4 regions of the Paenibacillus sp. HGF5 genome follow, and region 3 is predicted to be linked to each of the others. Evidence: riboswitches for the same ligand, from Rfam matches in the RefSeq annotation. Region 3 holds a riboswitch; each other region holds the start of a gene.
The links. Region 3 has a riboswitch for cyclic di-AMP ahead of HMPREF9412_RS05245 (APC family permease). Riboswitches for the same ligand answer to the same signal wherever they lie in the genome.

Region 1 (5,389 bases), on a different contig from region 3:
CCCAAGTCGGCTACGGCAACGACAAGTATTTCTCGATGTTATTCAAGAAAATTACCGGTCAAACGCCAAGCTCGTTCCGGGAACAGAGCAAAATGGCCGTGGAGTGAAGGAATTTTAGTTTGTTTTCCTTTCAATAAAGCAGGCAGCCGCAATGGTACGGCTGCCTGCTTTATTTATATTACTGTTATATGTCCTTCTATATCGTCAAAAGTATGGAGCATGCTTGATTTTGACGGGGCCGACCGCTTCGATCCTGCTCTGGCATCCGAGACGGTACCCCTCTTCGATTTCTTCCGGATCCAGGCGCCGTTCTTCGGCCAGATTGGGTTCGGACAGATACTCGATTCCCTCCACCACCATGCAGCGGCAGCGCGCACACGTCCCTCTTTTGCAAAAAGAGTTCCAATCCACCTCATTCCGCTCGGCCAAGTCAAGCACCGTCATGCCCAGAACAGGGGCCACGCTGCGCTGAACCTCGCGGCCCGTAAGCTCGATGATCTGGTCCGGCACGGCTTCCTTTCTCTCTTCCGCTGCCGGGAGCGACGAATTCTCTCCGCTGTTCCCGCCCTTTTTGTTTTTCCAGAATTTAAACACGCCTTTATCCCCCTATGCATGTAATCATCAGGTTATGTATGAATTCCTTCAATTATTATACTGGAAAGTTTAAAAAATCAACAAGCTTACTCTTATCGATTCTATGACATCATGCAATTGGAACTCTATGAAAATTTTGCTATACTAGCGTATGCTAGAGCAAATTCCATATTCTATGAATATCATTCTATTATTTTATTGGGTTGGAGGGAAACATTAGCATGCTGCATAGACGAATAGGAAAAACAGCCGTCGCTGCCGTTCTTGCCTTATCTCTGCTCGGAACCGCGCCCCATATCGGCCAGGTACACGCTGCGCCTGCCATTTCGGTAACGCTGGATGACGTTGCGCTTACATTCGACGCGGCTCCTAGGATAGACAAAGGGGTCACCTACGTGCCGTTCCGGACGGTCGGTGAAGCGCTGGGCATTCAAATCACGTGGAACAGCAAGACGCAAACGGTGAAGGCCATTGGCAAGGTGAAGGGTCAACCAACGGAAGTGCTGCTTCAAGTCGGGAGCTCGAGCGCAACCGTCAACGGTAAAAAAGTAAAGCTGGCCGCTCCCCCTGTCCAACGGGAAGGCCGCGTTCTGATTCCGCTGAGCTCGTTCAGCAGCCAATTCGGCGTTAATGTGGGCTGGAATCAGGCGACTCGCACGGTTTCCCTCGTGTCGCCGCAGCGCGAAATGCATCTAAGAGCCTTTTACGCTTTGCAATCTTTCCAAGAGCGGGATCTCGTACCATCCATGAATTCAGTCGCCTTCGGCTGGAGCCGCATTGATCGGGAAGGTCAGTTTACGCTTCAAGGCGACGAGTATCGTCTGCCTGCGGCTGCCGGCGACGTGACTCCGCAATCGATTGTTGCGGATGCAGCGGATCGGGAGATTAAACCGTACCTTATGGTTTACGCTTTGGACGGAAACGGCGAATTAACCAAAGTCCTCAGCGACAGCAGCCTTCGCCAAAAGTCCATTGAAGGCATCACGACTGCGGTGGCGGATAACGGATTCGGCGGCGTGGTGCTTGATTTCGAAGGGCTTGGTTTTAAACTGGATGCCGCGAAGCAGCAGAAGCTGCTTAATGATTACGTCAAGCAATTGAAAGCGGCATTGCCCGGCGACATTGCTCTGTCCTTAGCGGTCCCGCCACTGAACAGCGCCTATAAAGGCTATGATTACAAGACGCTGGCCTCCCTTGCCGATGATCTTATCGTCATGGCGTATCAGTACAATCCGGTAGGCACCAAAGCCCAGGTTCCTGAGCCCAACAGTTTGGTGGACCAAGCAATTCAGCAGGCACTTCAGGCAGGCGTTCCTAAGCAGAAGCTCCTGCTCGGCATCAGCTTAAGCAGCGAAACCGCCACATCCGTCGACGATAAGCTCGGCTTGGCCAAACGCTATGATCTGAAAGGTGCCGCCTTCTGGCGTCTGGGCTTGTTCCGTTCCTATAATAATGGCATGGAAGCCGCCGTGAATGCCTCTGTCGTAAAGGAATAATCTAGTGAATCTTTTCGCAGAATCCCAAATTATAATTTTCTCTAAAAAAAGAAAGCCTGACAAGATCATCTCTTGTCAGGCTTTCCGGTTATGTATCGAACTCTAAACTACCTGTTCCAATTAGCTTGCGCTTCCTACCAGTTTAGCATAATTCTCTTGACTCAATACGCGGCGCGCCGTAACATAACGCGGTTCGTAATACGAGTCGCTAAGCTTGCTGATTCTTACGCCCTTACTGCTGGAAGCATGCGCAAATTGTCCATCTCCAATGTAAACGCCCGCATGGGAAATGCCGCTGCCGCTTGTATTGAAGAATACCAAATCTCCGACTCTCAGGTCCTCGCGATCCACATGAACCCCGGCTTTAGCCTGACTCTGGGATGTGCGTGGAAGATCTACGTCGAAATTTCTAAACATATACAGAATAAATCCGGAGCAATCAAATCCGCTTGTCGTTGTTCCGCCCCATTTATAAGGCGTTCCTACCAATTGCTTCACTTGATGCTGAAAATTCGGTTGTTGATCAGCATAGGCTGATACGGCACCTGAAGAAAAAATAATTGCAGACCCAAGCAATGTGATGACAAACTTCTTCAAAATATGTTCTCTCCTTCGATGCCTACGGAGTTAGCTAAGGGTTCGGTTGAAGGTTCCCTATACTCTCTATGGTACAAGAATAATTCACCCAAGACGGTTCCCCCGTTTTCACAAACGAAATTCGGCAAAATTCATTAACATTTTGTAACCTTCTCTTAATATAGTATACAAGCAAGGATGCTGTCAATAATATCCTAGAAATCTATCACTATATGTTAATCAATGTCGTATGGGCTGAAAATTTTCATGTATTTTCAGTACAGCATCTCACATACTCATGACAATTATGTAACTCTCCATCGAACCTCCGGCGACGTTTTATTAACGGGCGTGCAACTTTTGGGCAGTTCGGAACGTTTACATATTCAGACAAGAAATCAAAGAGGTGATCCTTCGCTTATGAGTCAAATCACGATGGCTGAAGCTTTGGCAGTCCGGGCAGCAATCAACCGTCTCATGAATCAATTGATGTCGGAACGCTTGAACAACAGCAGCACGATCATTGAAAAAGGGGAAACGGCGGAGTATCCTGCACGCAGCGTGGATGCCATTACGGAAGAGATCGAAGCCGCCGCAGCGGATTACAGAAAGCTGGATCTGCTGATGGCAATCTCCAACACGACGCAGACCATTAGTTGGAACGGCTCCGACATGACCATCATGGAGGCGATCGAGCTCGCCAAACAAATGCGCAGCGATATCGGACAGCTTGCCCATCTCGGCTCCCGCAAGAAGCTGGAGCGCCAGAGCAGCCGGGGAAGCGGAGATGGCGCCGTAACGCTGTTTAACGTGGCCTTATACGATCCGGAAGCTTATCAGGCGCAGGCGCGCAAGAAGGAACGCGAAGTGACCAGGCTCTCCTCACTGATCGAACATGCTAACCATACGAGCATGATTACGTTCGACGCATCAAAATATATGGAATAGCGGAAGCCGCCGGCTCCAAGCCTGCAGGCCGCCTCGCGTGCGGGTTTGGAGCCGGCGGTTACCGTCGGCGGGCGGGAAAGTGCGGGCAACCGCTTATTGTTTGTCGGATACAAACAAACCTAATAGGAAACCAAAAACTCGACTCCAGTGAAAACGGATGACGGCTTACGGTTTACGCCTATCACCTGTCACAAGTTACGGACTTCTCTTACGCAAATAGGATCGCTCCGTTTCCCGCTCTCTTCATGAAATAATCAGAAAGCCGCCCTTGAAGGGCGGCTTTTGTTGCCTTTTCTTTATGAATATATTATTGGAACAAGGCTGCGGCTCCCACCAGGCCAACATCGTCCCGCAGTCCCGCAGGAACGATCTCGTACGTTCCTAGATAGGACGGCATGACCAGCTTATCCGTCATTTCCCGCAGCTGCGGGAATAGTAGCTCCCCTGCTCTGCTCACACCCCCGCCAACCACGATGCGATCGGGGTTGAAGCTATGAATGACGTTAACCAGTCCAAGCGCCATGTAATAGACGGCGCGATCGATGACCTCTATTGCGACGGGGTCATGAAGACGTTTAGCCTCGAATACATGCCTGGCGTTCACGCCACCATCAGCTGCGGCCAGTTCGGAAATAACGCTGGGTTGGGTAAGCATCCGCTGGGATGCTGCCAGGCCGATGGCCGTTCCTGAAGCAAACACCTCCCAGCAGCCATGGCTGCCGCAATTGCACTGCGGACCGCTGGGATCAATGATATGATGCCCAAGCTCCCCCGCAAAGGAATTGCTGCCCAGAAACAGCTTGCCATCCAGCACGATGCCTGATCCGATGCCTGTGCTGAGCGTCACGTAAACCATATTCGTCGACCCTCGGCCGGCACCTCTTACATATTCGCCCCATGCGGCTGCATTGGCATCATTCAGCACCTGTACTTCCGTATTCAGATCACGTTCCATCCAGGCTTTGAGAGGGACGTTGGTCCATTCCGGCAAATTCGTGCCGTGAATGACAATGCCCTCCCGGCTGTTAACCGTTCCCGGCGAAGCCATGCCTACGCCTCGAAGCGGGTGGCCGCCCGACACGCTGCGAATCATGTTCGTAATTCTAGAGACCACTTCCTCGGCCGTACGCGCTCCGGCTGTCTCCATTTGCTCCCGGTTCAGCAGCTGTCCTTCGGAATCAAAGAGCGCTGCCGCGATCTTCGTACCCCCAAGGTCAACGCCAACCACAAATTCTTGCTGTTTATTCCATTCGGTTTGCAATTTTTGTTCACCTGTTTCCGATAGGTTTGCTACTTCTATTGATGTAAGCTGTCAGCCAATGATCGCAGCTCAACCGGATCAATGGGCTTCAGCCCTGATCGGCCATACCGGACAGCTGAGCCGAAATGAACCTCGCTCACGCCGGTCTGGTCGATGAATTCGCGTATGATTTCCCACTTCAGGCCGTTCCCGGCCAATATCTTTAGCCCGCTGCCTGCGGCTTGTTCCACAAGCTCGCGGATCCTTGGGATTGCTTGCGGTGCCGGCTGCGGTCCTCCCGACGTCAAGACGCGGGTGACGGCCGAGTATTTCTGCAACGTACGCAGCCCTTCGAATTGATCCTCCAATTCATCAAAAGCCCGGTGGAATGTCACTTGCATATCGCCCGTCCATTCCAGCATTTGGGCCAAGGCGGCCTCGTCGATCTTTCCTTCCGGAGTCAGCATGCCAAGGACCACGCCAGCCGCACCCGCCCTGCGGATCGCCTTCACCTCCGCAACCATGGTTGCTATAT
Region 2 (5,389 bases), on a different contig from region 3:
ATACAAGTCAAACATACAGGAGAGGGGCAACTCAAGTGATATCCATTGACCCGAATACCCAAAGCGAACGGGACACATACAAGCTGCTGATAGGAAGCGTCGTTCCGCGTCCGGTCGCTTTCGTTACGACATTATCGGCGGATGGCGTGCTGAATGCGGCCCCGTTCAGTTACTTTTCCATTGTGTCGAGCAATCCCCCTTTGCTGTCGGTTTCCGTTCAGCGAAAGAACGGTGCACCCAAGGATACGGCAAGAAATGCCATGCAGAGCGGCGAGCTTGTCATCCACATCGTGGACGAAGATACCGTTGCAGCCGTGAACGAAACGGCGGCGAACCTGCCTCCGGACGAAAGTGAGCTTGACCGAACCCGTTTAACCCCGGTCGTTAGTGACGTTGTTAAGGTTCCCGGCATTATGGAATCCAAGATTCGCATGGAATGCGTGCTGGAGCAGGTCGTCACGTTGGATGGTACGGATCAGCTGCCTGCCGCTGATCTATTGATTGCCCGCGTCGTCCGATTTCACGTGTCCGAGGAGCTCTACGAGCATGGCCGGATTGACGCATCCAAGTTGAAACCTGTGAGCCGCATGGCAGGAAATATCTATTCGACCCTGGGAGAGATGTTTACGATTGAGCGTCCGGTCTGACAGGGCTTGAGCTTGAATAAGGTTATTGCTTTGCGACTGTTATTTAGCGAACGTCCTTTTTATTTGATAGTATGCTGGTCATTCATTAGGAAACGGGGTATTGGAATATCATGGTCGGTTTTTGCCCATTCTACATGAATGGATAGCCGGTTGATGAATTTACAACATAGGAGTGATCAACGCATGAAATTTGATTCCAAGGTTGTCATTGTGACGGGGGGCGCCAGCGGGATTGGCGAAGCGGCAGTCAGACTTTTTGCAAAAGAGGGAGCCAAGGTCGTTATCGCGGATTATTCCGACCAGGGCCAAGCGGTTTCCGACGAATTGAGAGGAGCCGGCTTTGAAGCGCTGTTCGTCAAAACGGATGTAACCCAAGAGCAGGAAGTCGCGAATATGGTGAATCAGACGGTACAGCATTTTGGCCGTGTCGATGTATTGTTCGCGAATGCAGGCATTGCCCATGATGCTCCTGCCGATCAGTTAACGATGGATAACTGGCAGAGAACGATTGATATTAATCTGACAGGGGTCTTCCTGTGCGATAAATATGTCATTCAGCAAATGCTGTCCCAAGGAACCGGAGGGGCGATCGTAAACTGCGGCTCGATCCATAGCCATGTCGGAAAAGCAGGGGTAACCGCCTATGCTTCGGCTAAGGGAGGCGTCAAGCTGTTAACCCAGTCGCTCAGCGCAGACTATGCCTCCAAAGGAATCCGAATCAATGCCGTGTGTCCGGGATATATCGATACGCCGCTGATCAAGGGAAGAACGGAAGCGATCACGCAGCACCTGGTCGGCCTTCATCCGATGGGCCGTTTGGGACAGCCGGAAGAAGTGGCCAAAGCCGTATTGTTCCTCGCCAGTGAAGATGCCTCCTTCATTACGGGCACGAGTCTGCTGGTGGATGGCGGCTATACCGCGGTATGACGAGAAAAGCCCTGATGCTAAGCATCGGGGCTTTTTGCAAGTCATTCCAGGCGTTGTTATCGGACTTATTATGGAGTGTTTCAAAAATTTTTTTCGGCCCCGTATTTCATATGGGCAGACTTCCTGATCCGGGGCTCATTCATGGCATTAAACGTATATGTCATGAACGATTTCCGCAAGACCCGTCAAATGCCTGCTATATAGCGGAAAATGGAGCATGGATTCCATGACCAATCCGGTGTATGGACAGCCTTAAATAAGGTGTTCAAAAGGCTCGATATTTTCGTTGCAAAAACGGTATTTTCACTTCTGAATTTCCAGAAAAAGCGGTTAAAGGGGTTTGACTTTTCCTGAGCTTCCCTTTATCATGAACACACGCTTAGTTTCCGGCATACATATTCCGGAAAGCGGGGGAACCAGTTTCACCAGGGGCGAGTCACTTGGAATTCACGAGTGTAGGGTACCATCTTACCCGAGTCCGTCAGCTAACCTCGTCAGCAGTGGATGGGTCTTGCATACATAATGGATGTTCATACAAAAGGCCCTTTATTCTCTATAGGGGCCTTTTCTCTATTTTTTGACCCCCTGCTGGCGGAGCTATGTCTAGATCCCCTGTTTGGTGGTCTTTTTAGCATTCAATTACAGAGGAGGGGCAACGTCTGCAAATGTGGAATGAATTGAATCGATCAGACGGCATTGGGTCAAAGCGTGCAAGGAAGCCGATGAATCATCTTCCCTGAAGCCTCGTCCCATGCACGGGTATCTGAATGTCCATATATCCAAGTTAACACATGTGCTAACACGGATAATTTCGTCATGCCGTTTTTTTAAGAAAGTGAAAAGCTATTACGAAAGGTTGTGGAAGGTTTTGAAGAAAGTGGTTGTGCTGGTGTTGTCCGTGATGATGGTGGTACTGCTCGCGGCTTGCGGCGACAAAGGAAGTACGCTGGATCGAGCCATAGAGCAGGGATATATCACCGTAGGGTTTGCGAACGAGAAGCCGTATGCCTACAAAGAAGCCAATGGGGAGCTCACGGGCGAGGCGGTTGAGATTGCCCGCGTTATTCTGGAGCGTCTTGGCATCAAGGAGATGAGAGGGGAGCTAACGGAATTCGGTTCGCTGGTCGCCGGATTGCAGGCCGATCGGTTTGATCTGATCACGGCAGGCATGTTCATTAATCCGGACCGCTGCTCTGCCGTCCTGTTCGCGAATCCGGAGTACAGCATCGGGGAAGCCCTTGCGGTAAAGCAAGGGAATCCGATGGAACTCGGAAGCTATGAGGACATTGCCAAGAATGAGCAGGCCAAGGTGGCTGTCATGACCGGCGCGGTCGAAATCGGCTACATGGAGAAGTCAGGCATTCCTGCGGACCGGATCGTACAGGTCCCTGACCAGGCTTCGGCGATCAGCGCCCTCCAGGCCGATCGGGTGCAGGCGATTACCATGACGGGGCCGTCCCTGCAGGCGATGCTGGATTCAGCCAGCGACGACAGCATCGAACGCGTGGCTGATTTCGAACAGCCGGTCATCGACGGCGAAAGCGTTCGCGGTTACGGGGCTACGGCTTTCCGCCAAGCGGATACCGAGTTCCAGGAGGCTTATAATGCAGAGCTTGAAAAGATGAAGGAGTCGGGCGAGCTGCTGGAAATTTTGCAAGAGTTCGGGTTCACGGAAGAAGAGCTCCCGGGTGAGATGACGGCCGCTGCGCTCTGCGGGGAATAGCATGCCGAATTCTTGGATCGATTTTCTTCCGACGCTGCTCAAAGGAGCAGAGATCACGATTATCGTCGCGTTCTTTTCAGCCATCCTGGCTATCGTGATGTCCTTTGCAGCCGGATTGTGCCGGCTGTCGAAGCTGTGGATCGTCCGCACGGCGACGGTCGTGTACGTCGAAGTTTTTCGGGGAACCTCTTTGCTGGTGCAGCTCTTCTGGTTGTATTTTGCCCTTCCGTTCATCGGCATCGAGCTTCCGAAAATGCTGGCGGCGATTCTCGCGATCGGACTTAATTTCGGCGCATACGGCTCCGAGATTGTTCGCAGCGCGGTGCTGGCCGTTCCGAAAGGACAGTGGGAAGCTGCCGTGGCGCTTAATATGAGGCCTTGGCAGAGGCTGTGGAACGTTATACTGCCCCAAGCGTCCCTGCGAATGCTTCCCCCGTTCGGGAATCAGCTTGTGGAACTCATCAAATCCACCTCGCTCGTTTATTTCATCACGATGGCGGATTTAACGTATCAGGCGATGGTGCTCCGCAACAATTACATCTCCTGGACCACCGAAATTCTGGTGCTGCTGCTCCTCATGTATTTTGTCATTGCGACGCTCGTCTCGATGGCGGTTCGACTGCTGGAGCGCAAACTGACCGCGGGGAGGCTGTAGCGGATGTGGGATTGGAAATATGTGTTTGAAATACTGCCGCAGCTTCTGAGTGCATTAAAAATGACGGTATGGGTCACACTCTGTGCTTTTGTGGTGGCATTGATTATCGGGCTGCTGCTTGCCTTTGCCGCGCGGAGCAAATTTAAGCCCTTGTCGCTCATAACCAAAGGAATCATAGAATTTATTCGCAATACCCCCTTGCTGGTACAGGTGTTCTTCCTGTATTACAGCTTGCCGCTGCTGACGGGCATTTCGATTCCGGCCTTCTATGCGGGAGTCATCGGCCTGGGGCTGCATTACAGCACGTATCTGTCGGAGGTGTACCGTTCCGGCATTGAAGGGGTGCCGAAAGGACAGTGGGAAGCCGCAACCGCACTGAACTACACGAAATCCCAGACCTGGCGGAGCATTATACTGCCGCAAGCGGTACCGCCGATCATCCCGGTGCTGGGGAATTATTTGATTGTCATGTTTAAGGAAACGCCGATTCTATGCGCCATTACGCTGGTCGAGATGATGCTGACGGCCAAAAATATCGTGTCGCAATCATTTCGCGCTTTCGAACCATACACGCTGGTCGGGATTCTGTTCCTGATCATCAGTTATATCGCGTCGTTGCTGGTGCAAAGGCTGGAGAAGCGTTTGAATCTGCAGCGTGGAAAATAAGGAGGGAGTCTATTGAATGCCGTTGTAATCGATGAGCAGGCTGAAGAGGCGAAGAAGCCGCAGCGGGAAAGAAGCCCCGTTACGGGCTCACAGCCGATCGTGAAATATGCGGGCGTGACCAAGTCGTATGGCGACCTGCAGGTGCTGAAGGGCATCGATTTGGAGATGCAGCCTGGAGAAAAGGTGGCTGTGATCGGACCGAGCGGATCTGGCAAAACGACGATGGGCCGGATGCTGATGACGCTGGAAGAACCGACCGAGGGGACCATCGAGATCGATGGCGAGCTGCTCTGGCATATGGAGGAGAAGGGCAAGCTGGTCCGTGCAAACGAGAAGCATCTGCATCGGATGCGGTGCAACGTCGGCATGGTCTTCCAGCACTTCAATCTGTTCCCGCACATGAATGTGCTTCGCAACGTGACGGAAGCCCCGCGCAAGGTGCTGGGGTTGTCCAAGGAGGAAGCGGAGGAACGGGCCGTCTCGATGCTGGGCAAGGTCGGTTTGGCCGACAAGCTGAAGATGCACCCGTCCAATCTGTCGGGAGGCCAGAAGCAGCGCGTCGCCATCGCCAGAGCGCTGGTCATGCGGCCGAAGGTGATGGTGTTTGACGAGGTAACCTCGGCGCTGGATCCAGAGCTGGTCGGCGAGGTGCTGGAGGTGATCCGGGAAATTGCCGAAGAAGGCGAAATGGCCATGATGCTGATTACGCACGAGATGGATTTTGCGAAGGAAATCGCGGACCGGGTCATCTTCGGAGCCGACGGCAGGATC
Region 3 (5,389 bases):
GGCGTGATGACGCCGATATTTACCGGCATGCTGCTCATCGGCTCCGGGCTTACGGGATGGTATATGTCGGTCACCTCCATTGTCGTGGTGTATTTTACGGCAGGCGCGCTTTTCCTGCTGTCGTCGTTCATCAGCATGAAGCTGCCGATCGCCAAGGTGCCGGTGCAGGAAACGGAAGCCACTGTTAGGATGGAGACGGCGGCCAAGGCTTAACGGGCAAGTAATGCCGAGTCTGGCAGAGTGGTATCAAACACGAACGAATTTCGTACCTGGTAAAAGCAATCCAAAAGAGCGGTGCCGGGGCGAGTCCCGGGCACCGCTTTTTCGGCATATGCGATTTCTTGAAGGAAGCGAAAGGCAGTCACCCCGCTAAAGTTAATCCAAAGCTCCACCCGTGGACAAGGTGCTATGCCTATATCCATATCTCGCGTAAATGGGCACACCGAATCCGATCTATGTTACTCGCTGCAGCGTGGTCAGCAGATAAAGGCATACTGAACATCACATCTGCACCTGTCCGTCCCTGACGGACATGATCGTGATATAATTCACGTTCTTGCCAAAGAAGCTGCGTTACAATGTTGGTAACGATAACACGAATATCATGAGCTGCATTCGGATAGATAGACAAGGCGGATGCGGAAGAAATGAGGGAGTGACCATGGCTTACCATAAACCTGAGCGCATTGCGGAGATTACCGTGGAGAACGGGGTGAAAAAAGCGCATAACTCCGCCATAAACGTGATGATATTAGGATTCCTTGCTGGGGCATTTATTGCGCTCGGCTTTTTGCTTGACATACGCGTGATTGCCGGAGCGTCTCCGGAATGGGGAGGGATTGCCGGTTTTGTAGGCGCGGCGGTATTCCCCGTCGGATTGATTCTTGTCCTGCTTGCAGGCGGGGAGCTGCTGACGGGCAACATGATGGCCGTGTCCTTGGCCAGATTCAAGAGACGAATTTCCACGAAGGAGATGATGCGGAATTTAGCGCTTGTCACGGTCAGCAATATGTTGGGAGCGTTATTCGTCGCTTACTTCTTCGGCCATGTGACCGGTCTGACAGGCAGCGGCGTTTACCTGGAGAAGCTGGTGGACATGGCAGGGCATAAGCTGGACGACAGCTTCCTGCAAGCCTTCTTGTCGGGCATTGGGTGCAACTGGCTCGTAGCCCTCGCCGTATGGCTGTCCTACGGATCGGATCAGATGAGCGGCAAAATTCTCGGGATCTGGTTTCCGACCATGGCGTTTGTCGCCATCGGGTTTCAGCACGTGGTGGCCAACATGTTTCTCATTCCGGCAGCGATTTTTGAAGGCTATTACAGCTGGGGCGAGTATCTGATGAACTTCATTCCGGTATGGCTGGGCAATTTCGTTGGCGGCGCGTTATTTGTGGGAGCGACATACGGAACCGTGTATTTGAAGAAGGAGAACCAAGCCGCAGCCGCTCCGCGCGGCGAGCAGGCGCCTGCGCCATCGGCTAGCTCCCCTCAACAGGTTCATTCCGCGCAGAACGCTTCATAATGCCGAAAGCCTGGCGAGCGTCTGGTTTAAAGAAAAAGCTGCGTTCAACCGTCCTTTATGTAGAAGGTAGAGGATGAACGCAGCTTTTTTTCGTGATGGGCGAGGCTGTTCCCAGTAATGAATCAAGCAGGGAACAAGCCCGCTATTTTTTTAAATGGTAGGGAACCGTCGTGATGATCACGTCTCGCCGATACAGGAGATGTGCCCGGATGAGCAGGCTGGATTGATTGTGCAGGAAATTATGCCAGCCCTTCTTGGGGATGAACTGCGGAATGACGACGGTAACCTGATAGTCGGATTCGCTTGCCTTGCGCTGCACGGTATCGATGAATTTCGTCAGCGGCTGAATGATGCTCCGATAAGGCGAGTGCAGCGTCACCAGCCGGATGTCCGGCTGCCACTTTTTCCATTTTTCCTGGAAGGCGACCTCCTCCTCCCGCTCGAACGGCACGTACACCGCGATGATTTGGCCCGCTCCCAGCGATTTGGCGTAATTCAGCGAGTTCTCCACCACATGCGTGATTCCTGCCACAGGCAGGATGATGACATTCCCCTCAATCGGCTTAACCGGCTCGCAGGTCGTAATCCGGAGCTGGTCCGCTACCGCCTCGTAATGCTTGCGGATCCGGGTGAAAATCCAGATGATCAGCGGCAGGAATATCAGAACGGTCCACACCTGGGCGAATTTCGTAAAGAAAAAGATCATGGTCACGATAAAGCTGATGCATGCGCCGGTGGTGTTAATGATCAGCTTGACGATCCAGCCTTCGGGCTTTTCGCGGATCCATTTCACCATCATCCCCGTCTGGGAGAGGGTAAACGGGATAAACACGCCGACGGCATACAGCGGAATCAGATGCTCGGTTTTGCCTTCAAAAGCCAGCAGCAGCAGAATGGAGAAAAATCCAAGAATAATGATTCCGTTTGAATATCCCAGACGGTCGCCGCGGACGGTGAACATTCTAGGAATGAACTTATCCTTCGCCAGATTGACGGCAAGCAGGGGAAAAGCGGAATACCCGGTGTTGGCGGCGAGGATCAGAATTAAGGCCGTTGTTCCTTGTATGAAGTAATAAAGCGCATTTCGCCCGAAGGTATGCTCGGCAATTTGGGAAACGACCGTGACTTGTTCGCTGGGACTGACCCCATAGTAATAAGCCAGGAAGACGATGCCCGAAAATAACAGGGCCAGCAGCGATCCCATCGCCACCAAGGTTTTGGCCGCGTTATTCGGGGCCGGGTCTTTGAAATTCGGAATGGCGTTGGAAATCGCCTCCACGCCGGTCAGGGCGGAGCTGCCCGAGGCAAATGCACGCAGGAGCAGAAACAAGCTCAGCCCGGCTACGGGCGTGCCGATCGGTGTATGAAGCTCCGGAGACGCATGGCCTGTGGCAATGTTGAATATCCCTACCCCGATCAGGATGAATAACGCAAGCACGAACAGGTAAACCGGATAAGCCAATATGGAGGCCGACTCCGTGACCCCTCTTAAATTCAATACGGTCAAGCATAGAACGAACACGATGGAGATCGGCAGATTATAGGCGTGCAATTCCGGAAAAGCCGACGTGATCGCATCCGTCCCGGCCGACACGCTGACCGCAACCGTCAGGATATAGTCCACGAGCAAGGAACCGCCGGCCACCAGCCCCGGATACATGCCCAAATTCCGTTTGGACACGACATATGCGCCGCCGCCGTGCGGATAGGAGAAAATAATTTGTCTGTACGACAGGATAAGTGCCAGCAACAAGACCAGGACGCCGACGGCAATCGGTATGGAATACCAATAGGCAGCTGCCCCTACGGTCATCAACACAATGAGGATTTGTTCCGGACCATAGGCCACGGACGATAACGCATCGGATGACAGGATGGCCAGCGCCTTGGTTTTATTCAGCTTTTGTTCGCCTAATTCCGTTGATTTAAGCGGTCTTCCGATGAGGAAGCGCTTGATTGAGGATAACATGGTTGTTTTTCACCGCCGCTTAAGATTAAGTTCATGGTAGAAGCTCGCTGAACGGACTTCTATCGGTGTTTTTTATGTGCTGGACATAGGAACGGTCACCATTCCTATGCTGATTTTTGGCAAACAAAAAACACAGGTTAGAACCCTGTGTTTGATCACAAGTTCACAACCCTCCCGATCAACGCTGACGAGGTTAGCTGTCGGATTCGGGCGGTGAGAGTCGCCCTACCTGATTCCATCGCGGCGTACGTACGCGACGCATCAGGATTCACCCCATAGTATGGTTGAAGGATCCTATAGGTATCCCTCCATACGGTTGGTTCCCCCGCTTTCCATCATGGAAATTAAGCGAATGTCATGTGAATATGAAGAATGTTTTCGAAGCTGAATAGTATATTACGCCTGCTCCAATCGTTTGTAAAACATCCTCCAACGATCATTCGAACAGAATTATTTATAAAAAATAACAGATAAGCGCTTACATAATGACCTGGCTTTGACAGGCTTTTTATTTTGCATGTTTACTGCGAAAATCACGAGTTTCTATAATATGGAGGATTAGGTGTGGGGAACATCGGTCACTGGGAGGATGCCATATAAACAAATTCGCCATGCCGGTCTCGGGGGAGGAGACACTGGCATGGCGAATTTTTTTGGGAGTGGTCCATGATTCGGCAAGGAAGAGAAAGGGTCTGGGTTCCTCTTCTTTGCTCTTGATAGGAATATACCCGGGGGAAAGTAAAGTGAATCACCTGATTAGAAATAAATGTATGACTTTACTGGAACCCCGATTTTCTTTTAAGATAAAGGGATATGATGCAGCCGAGCAAAAGGGGGAAGTACGAAATGACTCAAGCGATGATTCATCAGGAAAACGGCGTATTTCCGGCGGTATGTCCGTTGGATTGTCCCGATACATGCGGCCTGCTGCTGCATAAAGAGAACGGAAAAATCGTCAAGGTGACCGGTAATCCGGAGCATCCGATTACGCAGGGAGCCATCTGCAATAAAGTCCGTAATATGGCACACCGGGTGTACCATCCGGAACGCGTGCTCTATCCGCTGCGAAGGGTAGGTCCCAAGGGAGAGGGCGCCTTCGAGCGGATCAGCTGGGACGAAGCCATTCAGGAGATTGCGGGACGCTATAAGGACTTGATTGAGGAATACGGCTCCGAGAGCATCCTGCCTTACAGCTTCTACGGCAATATGGGGATATTGAGCGTCGACGGCATGGACCGCAGATTCTTCAACAGGCTGGGTGCCAGCCGCCTGAAGCAGTCGATTTGCAATTCCGCGGGCAATGAGGGCTGGAAATCCGTGATGGGGTTTAATGGGGGAACCGTTCCGGAGGACACCGTACGAGCCGACGTCATCCTCGTCTGGGGCGGCAACATCGTCAGCACCAATATGCACCAGATGGTGATTGCAGAGAAAGCGCGCAAAGCCGGTGCCAAGGTCGTTGTGATCGATGTCCACAAGAACCAGACGGGGCAATGGGCCGACTGGTTCATTCCGCTGTATCCAGGCACGGATGCTGCGCTGGCCGTCGGGCTCATGCACATCATGTTCCGCGACGGCATGGTGAATGAGGAATTCCTCCGGAAGTATACGATTGGTCATGAAGCCTTGCGCGAGCACGTCAAAGAATACACGCCGGAGCACGTTTCTTCCATTACCGGCATCTCGATCGAGGATATCGAGAAATTGACCGAGCTCTACGGCCGGGCCGATACTTCCTACATCCATATCGGCAACGGTCTTCAGCATCACGACAACGGCGGCTTGACGGTGCGCAGCATCGCCGCGCTTCCCGCTTTGACCGGACAATGGCTGAAGCGGGGCGGAGGGGCTGCCAAGTCGAACGGCGGTTACAACAGCATGGATAGCGACGCGCTTGA
Region 4 (5,389 bases), on a different contig from region 3:
GCGACGAGTTGGCCCCCATAAACCCGCCCCCATTGGTGCCAAGATGCTTGATCGATTCGAGCGCGGCCACCGGACCCACCGCTATTTGCTGCTCGCTACCTTCCAGCGTCGTGACGCTGAGCGTAGGCTTCAGTGTCTGCGGCACCTGCAGCGCCACCAGCGCCATCGCAATGATGAAGGCAGCCGGAATGAATACCCGGGTATGCGCCTTAACGAAGTCCTCAAAAAAGTTGCCGACGGTCATACCCTTGCTGGTCACCGCCCGGATAAAAGCAATCGCCACGCACAGCCCGGTCGCCGCGGACGTGAACATCATCATCGTAATGACGGCCATCTGGGCCAGATAAGACAATCCCGACTCGCCGCTGTAATGCTGAAGATTCGTATTGGTCATGAAGCTGATAATGGTGTTGAACGACAAGGTCGGTTCCATATGGCCGATGCCGTTCGGGTTCAGCGGCAGCACCTTCTGCAGCCGCAGAATCAAGTAGCCCGCCGCAACCAGCACGATATTCGTCAACACAAAGCTGACGGCATATCCTTTCCATGTCATCCCCTTGCGTTCTTTTAAGCCGATCAGAGCAAAGATCGGTTTCTCCGCCCAGGAGAACCATCTGTCCGTTCCATTGCTTTCATTGCGAAACACCTGATATAGATAAGTTCCCAGCGGCTTGACCAGCAGCACCAGAACGAGTATAACGATGGCAATTTGTAAAATGCCCATGACGAATGCCTTCCTCCTTCAGCCGATTCCCTAGAATTTTTCAGGGTGAATCAGCGCATAAATCAAATAGAGAAAAATAAAAATCGTGAATATCAACATGATCATCACGGCTGATCAGCCTCCGGTTCCGAAACCACGCGCCCGCACCAGGACATAAACAGCATGAGCAGTCCGTAGGTTCCTCCCAAAATGAGTGCCATAACTAAATCCTGCATGAATGTAACCTCCCCTAACTCTTGTGGCGTCAGTCCAAACGCTTAGCTCATAACGGCTGCCATCAGAAAGGACACCTGATGATGATTCGTATGAAGCACCACATCGGCACCCAGCCCTTTGTATATCAAGCGCGGATTGCCGGAATGGGTGATCACGTAAATCGACTCCGCGGTCCATGTCCGGCAGATCCGTAAATAGCGGCAGCACAGATTCAAGCTGCTTTCGAACAGAAACACCTTGCTGACGGGAAACTCGGGAATGATCCAGGTCTGCTCGTCTCTTGTATCAATCAAAATGATGGGTTTGCAGCCCAGTTCTCGCAGCCTCAGCTGCTCAGCCCGGTTGTTGGCTATGGCCGCAAACGGAACACGTTTGTGCATCAGCTGGCGGACGAATTCCTCCCCGGCCTTGTTCGGCGCGGATACCAGGATGTATTCCTGTGGTTTCTCCATCTTCGTTTCTCCTCCTAAGGTCAGAAAGAGAAGGCAACAACAAAGAAGCCTGCGGAAAGAGAAGAACTCTTCCCGCAGGCTTCTTAACAGGACACGGTGAAATACACCGTAGCCCAAGTCCACGACAATCGTTGCCTCTCTCGATACGCTTACGAGGTTAGCTGACGGATTCGGGCGTGAGAGTCGCCCTACCCATAGACCGTTATCTTGTCTATAGGATTCACCCCAGAGAGATCAGATTTATCTCCCGACTGGTTCCCCCGTTCCTTTTCCATTCAAGGACTCAGCGAAAATTTGAATACGAGTAGCAGTAATTTTATTGCGATTTGACTTGTCGTCCGACTGGGCATAACAGCAGCGACAGGAGGTTTACGCGGTGAGAGTCGCCTCTACCTTCAAATCTCAGCAAGGCCCATGGTACCTTCTCCTAAGATTCGATCCATAATGAACCCGGCGCAGCTCTCACACTGCCTTTAGATCTTTATGGAACGACTGTCCGTATGCCTTGGTCGTTGATGACCGTCAACTCATAGTTCGTATCATACGACCGGCCCTGCAGGATGTAAATGTGAGCAAAAACACATCTGGCGTTATGTCGAACAGGAACCAAGCAGTATTTCGTATTTATCTTCCGAATACTTCTCTATACTATGTATTTCTCTTGTTTTCTCGTATTTATCGCAATCCAACGAGATACCGAGATTTTGCCACGATAATAGATGACAGGATGGATTGTACGCGTTTTCTTTTGCTGTTTTCATCTATTTTCAGAGTGTACGCGTCACAAACGGTCATTTACTTTTGCGTTCGTCCGGCGTATGATTCAGTGCATCTATTTAAGAAACACATGTTATTCGCTGAGCTCCCGACAGACCGGGAGACGGGGGAACCAAAATCGCCAATTTTCGATTGGTGAATGGGGTGAATCCGCTGCGCCAAGGATCGAAAGGGCCCAGTGGTAGGGTGCTCTCAGCCCGAATCCGTCAGCTAACCTCGTAGGCGCGTTTTGAGAGAGAATACCGTCCAAGCTTTGGCATAGCGGCCGCCGGAATTGGGCCTCTAACCATAAATAGGCCTGGAGAGCGGGGTATCTCTGCTCACCAGGCCTATTTGCCGTGCATATAACATGTTTATAAAGGAGCGTAGATCATATCATGACGAAACTCATCGAGGCAGCACTTACACCCGTCATCGAAACCGCAGTGCCTGCATTAGGTGAAGAGACTATCCGCCATATGGAGATATTTCGTTTCGACCGGGGTTCGGCCGAACGTTTTATCCCCTGGAGCGATCACAGCAGGAACTGCGGCTTGTTCAAAGTCAGCTGCAACGACGCGGCAGGATATGTCGAATATGCCCTGCCAGGCACGAGAGAATTTTCGGACCTGGTCCGCTGGGCATCCGTCTTCTCAAGGCTGAGAGGCATGCCCGTGACTGAGGCCATTCGTTATGCCCGAAAGCAGCAGCAATGGGGATCCGCACGGATGCAACTTGCTGTATCGGCCCTCGCCGATCTGGAGATCAACCTGCATCGGCACATCACCCGGGAGCGGTTAGGCAGACTGCCGCTGGAGCGCTCCTTCCTGATGGACTGCTCGGAGGCGTATTATCATTTCTAGGGACAGCAGCTACAGAGAGCTACTGTCCCCGTTTCCCTTGGATTGGGCAGTTTTCCCGTTCTCAATTAATACTCCGGTTCCTTCGATGATCCGCTCCAACCCAAAAGCATAAGCATGCTCCGGATTGTATGCATTCTGGTGTGCCTGACCGGCAGCTTCTCCAACGCGGGATGCAACCGGAAACCTCTCCCACTCCACAATTCTTGCCAGAGCCGGCGAATAGCTAAGCCACCATTCATCGTCGTCCATTCCCGTGTTGATTTGCGTAGAGACCATGCTGTTTCTCAATCTGGCGCAGCTCTCCACATGCATAAGTATGAGTGATAAGGTAGAGTCCATCTCGATATCGGTCAAGCCGATACCCTCCATAGCACGTAGCTCCAGCTCGTACTTCAGAATCAAGTTAGGGCCTAGAACCGGTCTCCTGCCGGTTAAATCCACGATCCACGGGTGTCTCATGCAAAGATCCCAATTCGTCTTCGCGATAAAACGGACCGCTTCGCGCCAATCTCCCTTACAGTCCGATAAAATATTCTCTGAGGCGTATAGGTCAGCGTTCGCCGTATCCAGCATCAACTCCAGCAGCTCGGATTTCCCGGGAACATAGGTATACAAGGACATAGCCCCTACGCCTAGCCGCTCTGCCACTTTGCGCATCGACAACTGCTCGATGCCGTCAACATCCGCGATTTCCATCCCTGCCAACACGATTTTCCGAATCGTCAGCCCCGTGCGTCCCGGAACCGACTGAGGGCCCCACAGAAGATTCAAGCCTCGAGCAGGATCATTTCCTCGTTTGTTAACGCTCATATCCGCATTGACTCCTATCCGAAATTAATATATCGACATTTTAACATACACCGCCTTACGTAATGAAACATCCCGAATTTATACATGGGCTTCCAAATCAAGGATTGACAAAGCGCACACACAAATCGTACACTGTACGGTATGATGTACGAGATGGTGTTGGCATGCCAATGATATCTCATCTCTGCCACTCTCACTCGAGTTTCATTGAAGGAGGACTAAGCCATGGTATCAGGTGAGCTTGCGATAGCAGCCCATCATTTAACCAAGCATTACGGAGGCTTGAAGGAAGGACCCGGACTGAACGGACTCACCCTAGGAGTTCCGAAGGGAACGATTTACGGACTACTCGGCCCTAACGGGGCCGGTAAAACGACAGCCGTCAAAGTCTTCACGACGCTGCTCCAGCCCGACAGCGGGAGTGCGGCCGTTGCCGGATTTGATGTAAAAACCCAGGGTCACAGGGTACGTGAAAAGATCGGCTTGGTTGGTCAGTATGCCGCCATCGATGAACTTCTTACGGGAAGGAGGAATCTAGAAATGTTCGGACGTTTAAGCCGATTAACCTCAAGGCAAGCTCGATCGCGCGCAGAAGAATTGTTGAACCAATTTGAGCTTACCGATGCCGGAAATATGCAGGTCGCTAAATACTCCGGCGGCATGCGGCGGCGCCTTGATCTGGCTGCAAGCTTAATCGTGTCGCCGGAGGTTCTTTTTGTCGACGAGCCGACGACTGGCCTCGATCCCCTAGCCAGGCAGGAGGTATGGAAATCCATTCGATCTTTGAGAGATGCGGGGTCCACCGTGCTGCTGACAACCCAATATCTAGAGGAGGCCGATCAACTCGCCGACAGCATATCCATACTTAAATCCGGACGCATCATCGCCGAGGGAACGTCGGATGAACTGAAATCCTCCTTCGGCGGGGATCGGCTGGAAGTCGTCCTATACAATAGCCATGACTTCAACAACGCCATCCCCATGCTCCAGCAGATAGCCGGGCCGTCCATTATGATTGACGAAACCGGGAACCGGTTAAGCGTGCCGGTGACGGACCGCACAGGATCGCTGGTTAGAGCTGCTGCCGCCTTTTCCGATGCCGGAATTGAACCTAAAGATATTGTCCTGCGGAGGCCGACGCTCGATGAAGTATTCATCCACTTTACGGGCAGGCCAGAAGTCTTGCAGACACAGGAGGTGGCAGAATGATTCCCAATCCACAAGATATCGAACCTGCTGCAGTCTCCCACTCACTTGGAACGAGATTCCGTTATACGATCAGTGATGTATGGGTCCTTGCTCAACGCGAACTCTTGCACTGGCGGGGACAACCAGGCGTTATCATCATCAACTGGTTATTTCCCGTTTTGATGGTTCTCATGTTCGGTCTGCTCTTCGGTGGAGCGATCGTCGTCCCTGATGGGGGAGCATATTTTGAATTCCTGATGCCCGGCATGTATGCCATGACGATGCTCTTCGGGGTAGAAAGCACCGTAATGGCGGTCACCTCAGATGCTTCAAAAGGGGTAACAGACCGTTTTCGTTCGATGCCCATGAACGCTTCCGCC

Region 1: it holds a riboswitch for cyclic di-AMP, as region 3 does, so the genes downstream of both, HMPREF9412_RS13320 (C40 family peptidase) here and HMPREF9412_RS05245 (APC family permease) in region 3, are expected to answer to the same signal.
Region 2: it holds a riboswitch for cyclic di-AMP, as region 3 does, so the genes downstream of both, ehuB (ectoine/hydroxyectoine ABC transporter substrate-binding protein EhuB) here and HMPREF9412_RS05245 (APC family permease) in region 3, are expected to answer to the same signal.
Region 4: it holds a riboswitch for cyclic di-AMP, as region 3 does, so the genes downstream of both, HMPREF9412_RS30925 (hypothetical protein) here and HMPREF9412_RS05245 (APC family permease) in region 3, are expected to answer to the same signal.

Annotation. Positions count from the first base shown of each region.
Region 1 covers NZ_AEXS01000079.1:12,925-18,313, forward strand. Annotated here, with positions in the region: gene HMPREF9412_RS13305 (AraC family transcriptional regulator) at 1-107, shown strand, start outside; gene HMPREF9412_RS13310 (2Fe-2S iron-sulfur cluster-binding protein) at 205-594, opposite strand; gene HMPREF9412_RS13315 (stalk domain-containing protein) at 816-2,090, shown strand; gene HMPREF9412_RS13320 (C40 family peptidase) at 2,211-2,687, opposite strand; cyclic di-AMP (ydaO/yuaA leader) riboswitch at 2,691-2,824, opposite strand; gene HMPREF9412_RS13325 (hypothetical protein) at 3,087-3,614, shown strand; gene HMPREF9412_RS13330 (ROK family protein) at 3,922-4,875, opposite strand; gene HMPREF9412_RS13335 (copper homeostasis protein CutC) at 4,911-5,389, opposite strand, start outside.
Region 2 covers NZ_AEXS01000016.1:14,829-20,217, reverse strand. Annotated here, with positions in the region: gene HMPREF9412_RS01665 (ring-cleaving dioxygenase) at 1-39, shown strand, start outside; gene HMPREF9412_RS01660 (flavin reductase family protein) at 36-647, shown strand; gene HMPREF9412_RS01655 (SDR family NAD(P)-dependent oxidoreductase) at 831-1,574, shown strand; cyclic di-AMP (ydaO/yuaA leader) riboswitch at 1,941-2,087, shown strand; gene ehuB (ectoine/hydroxyectoine ABC transporter substrate-binding protein EhuB) at 2,443-3,297, shown strand; gene ehuC (ectoine/hydroxyectoine ABC transporter permease subunit EhuC) at 3,299-3,952, shown strand; gene ehuD (ectoine/hydroxyectoine ABC transporter permease subunit EhuD) at 3,956-4,618, shown strand; gene ehuA (ectoine/hydroxyectoine ABC transporter ATP-binding protein EhuA) at 4,631-5,389, shown strand, end outside.
Region 3 covers NZ_AEXS01000028.1:795-6,183, reverse strand. Annotated here, with positions in the region: gene HMPREF9412_RS05255 (MFS transporter) at 1-213, shown strand, start outside; gene HMPREF9412_RS05250 (formate/nitrite transporter family protein) at 662-1,522, shown strand; gene HMPREF9412_RS05245 (APC family permease) at 1,665-3,491, opposite strand; cyclic di-AMP (ydaO/yuaA leader) riboswitch at 3,658-3,852, opposite strand; partial or broken gene HMPREF9412_RS05240 (molybdopterin-dependent oxidoreductase) at 4,338-5,389, shown strand, end outside.
Region 4 covers NZ_AEXS01000180.1:27,564-32,952, forward strand. Annotated here, with positions in the region: gene kdpA (potassium-transporting ATPase subunit KdpA) at 1-724, opposite strand, end outside; gene HMPREF9412_RS33755 (potassium-transporting ATPase subunit F) at 755-829, opposite strand; gene HMPREF9412_RS30925 (hypothetical protein) at 982-1,392, opposite strand; cyclic di-AMP (ydaO/yuaA leader) riboswitch at 1,523-1,691, opposite strand; cyclic di-AMP (ydaO/yuaA leader) riboswitch at 2,238-2,410, shown strand; gene HMPREF9412_RS30930 (hypothetical protein) at 2,547-3,011, shown strand; gene HMPREF9412_RS30935 (TetR/AcrR family transcriptional regulator) at 3,021-3,821, opposite strand; gene HMPREF9412_RS30940 (daunorubicin resistance protein DrrA family ABC transporter ATP-binding protein) at 4,047-5,030, shown strand; gene HMPREF9412_RS30945 (ABC transporter permease) at 5,027-5,389, shown strand, end outside.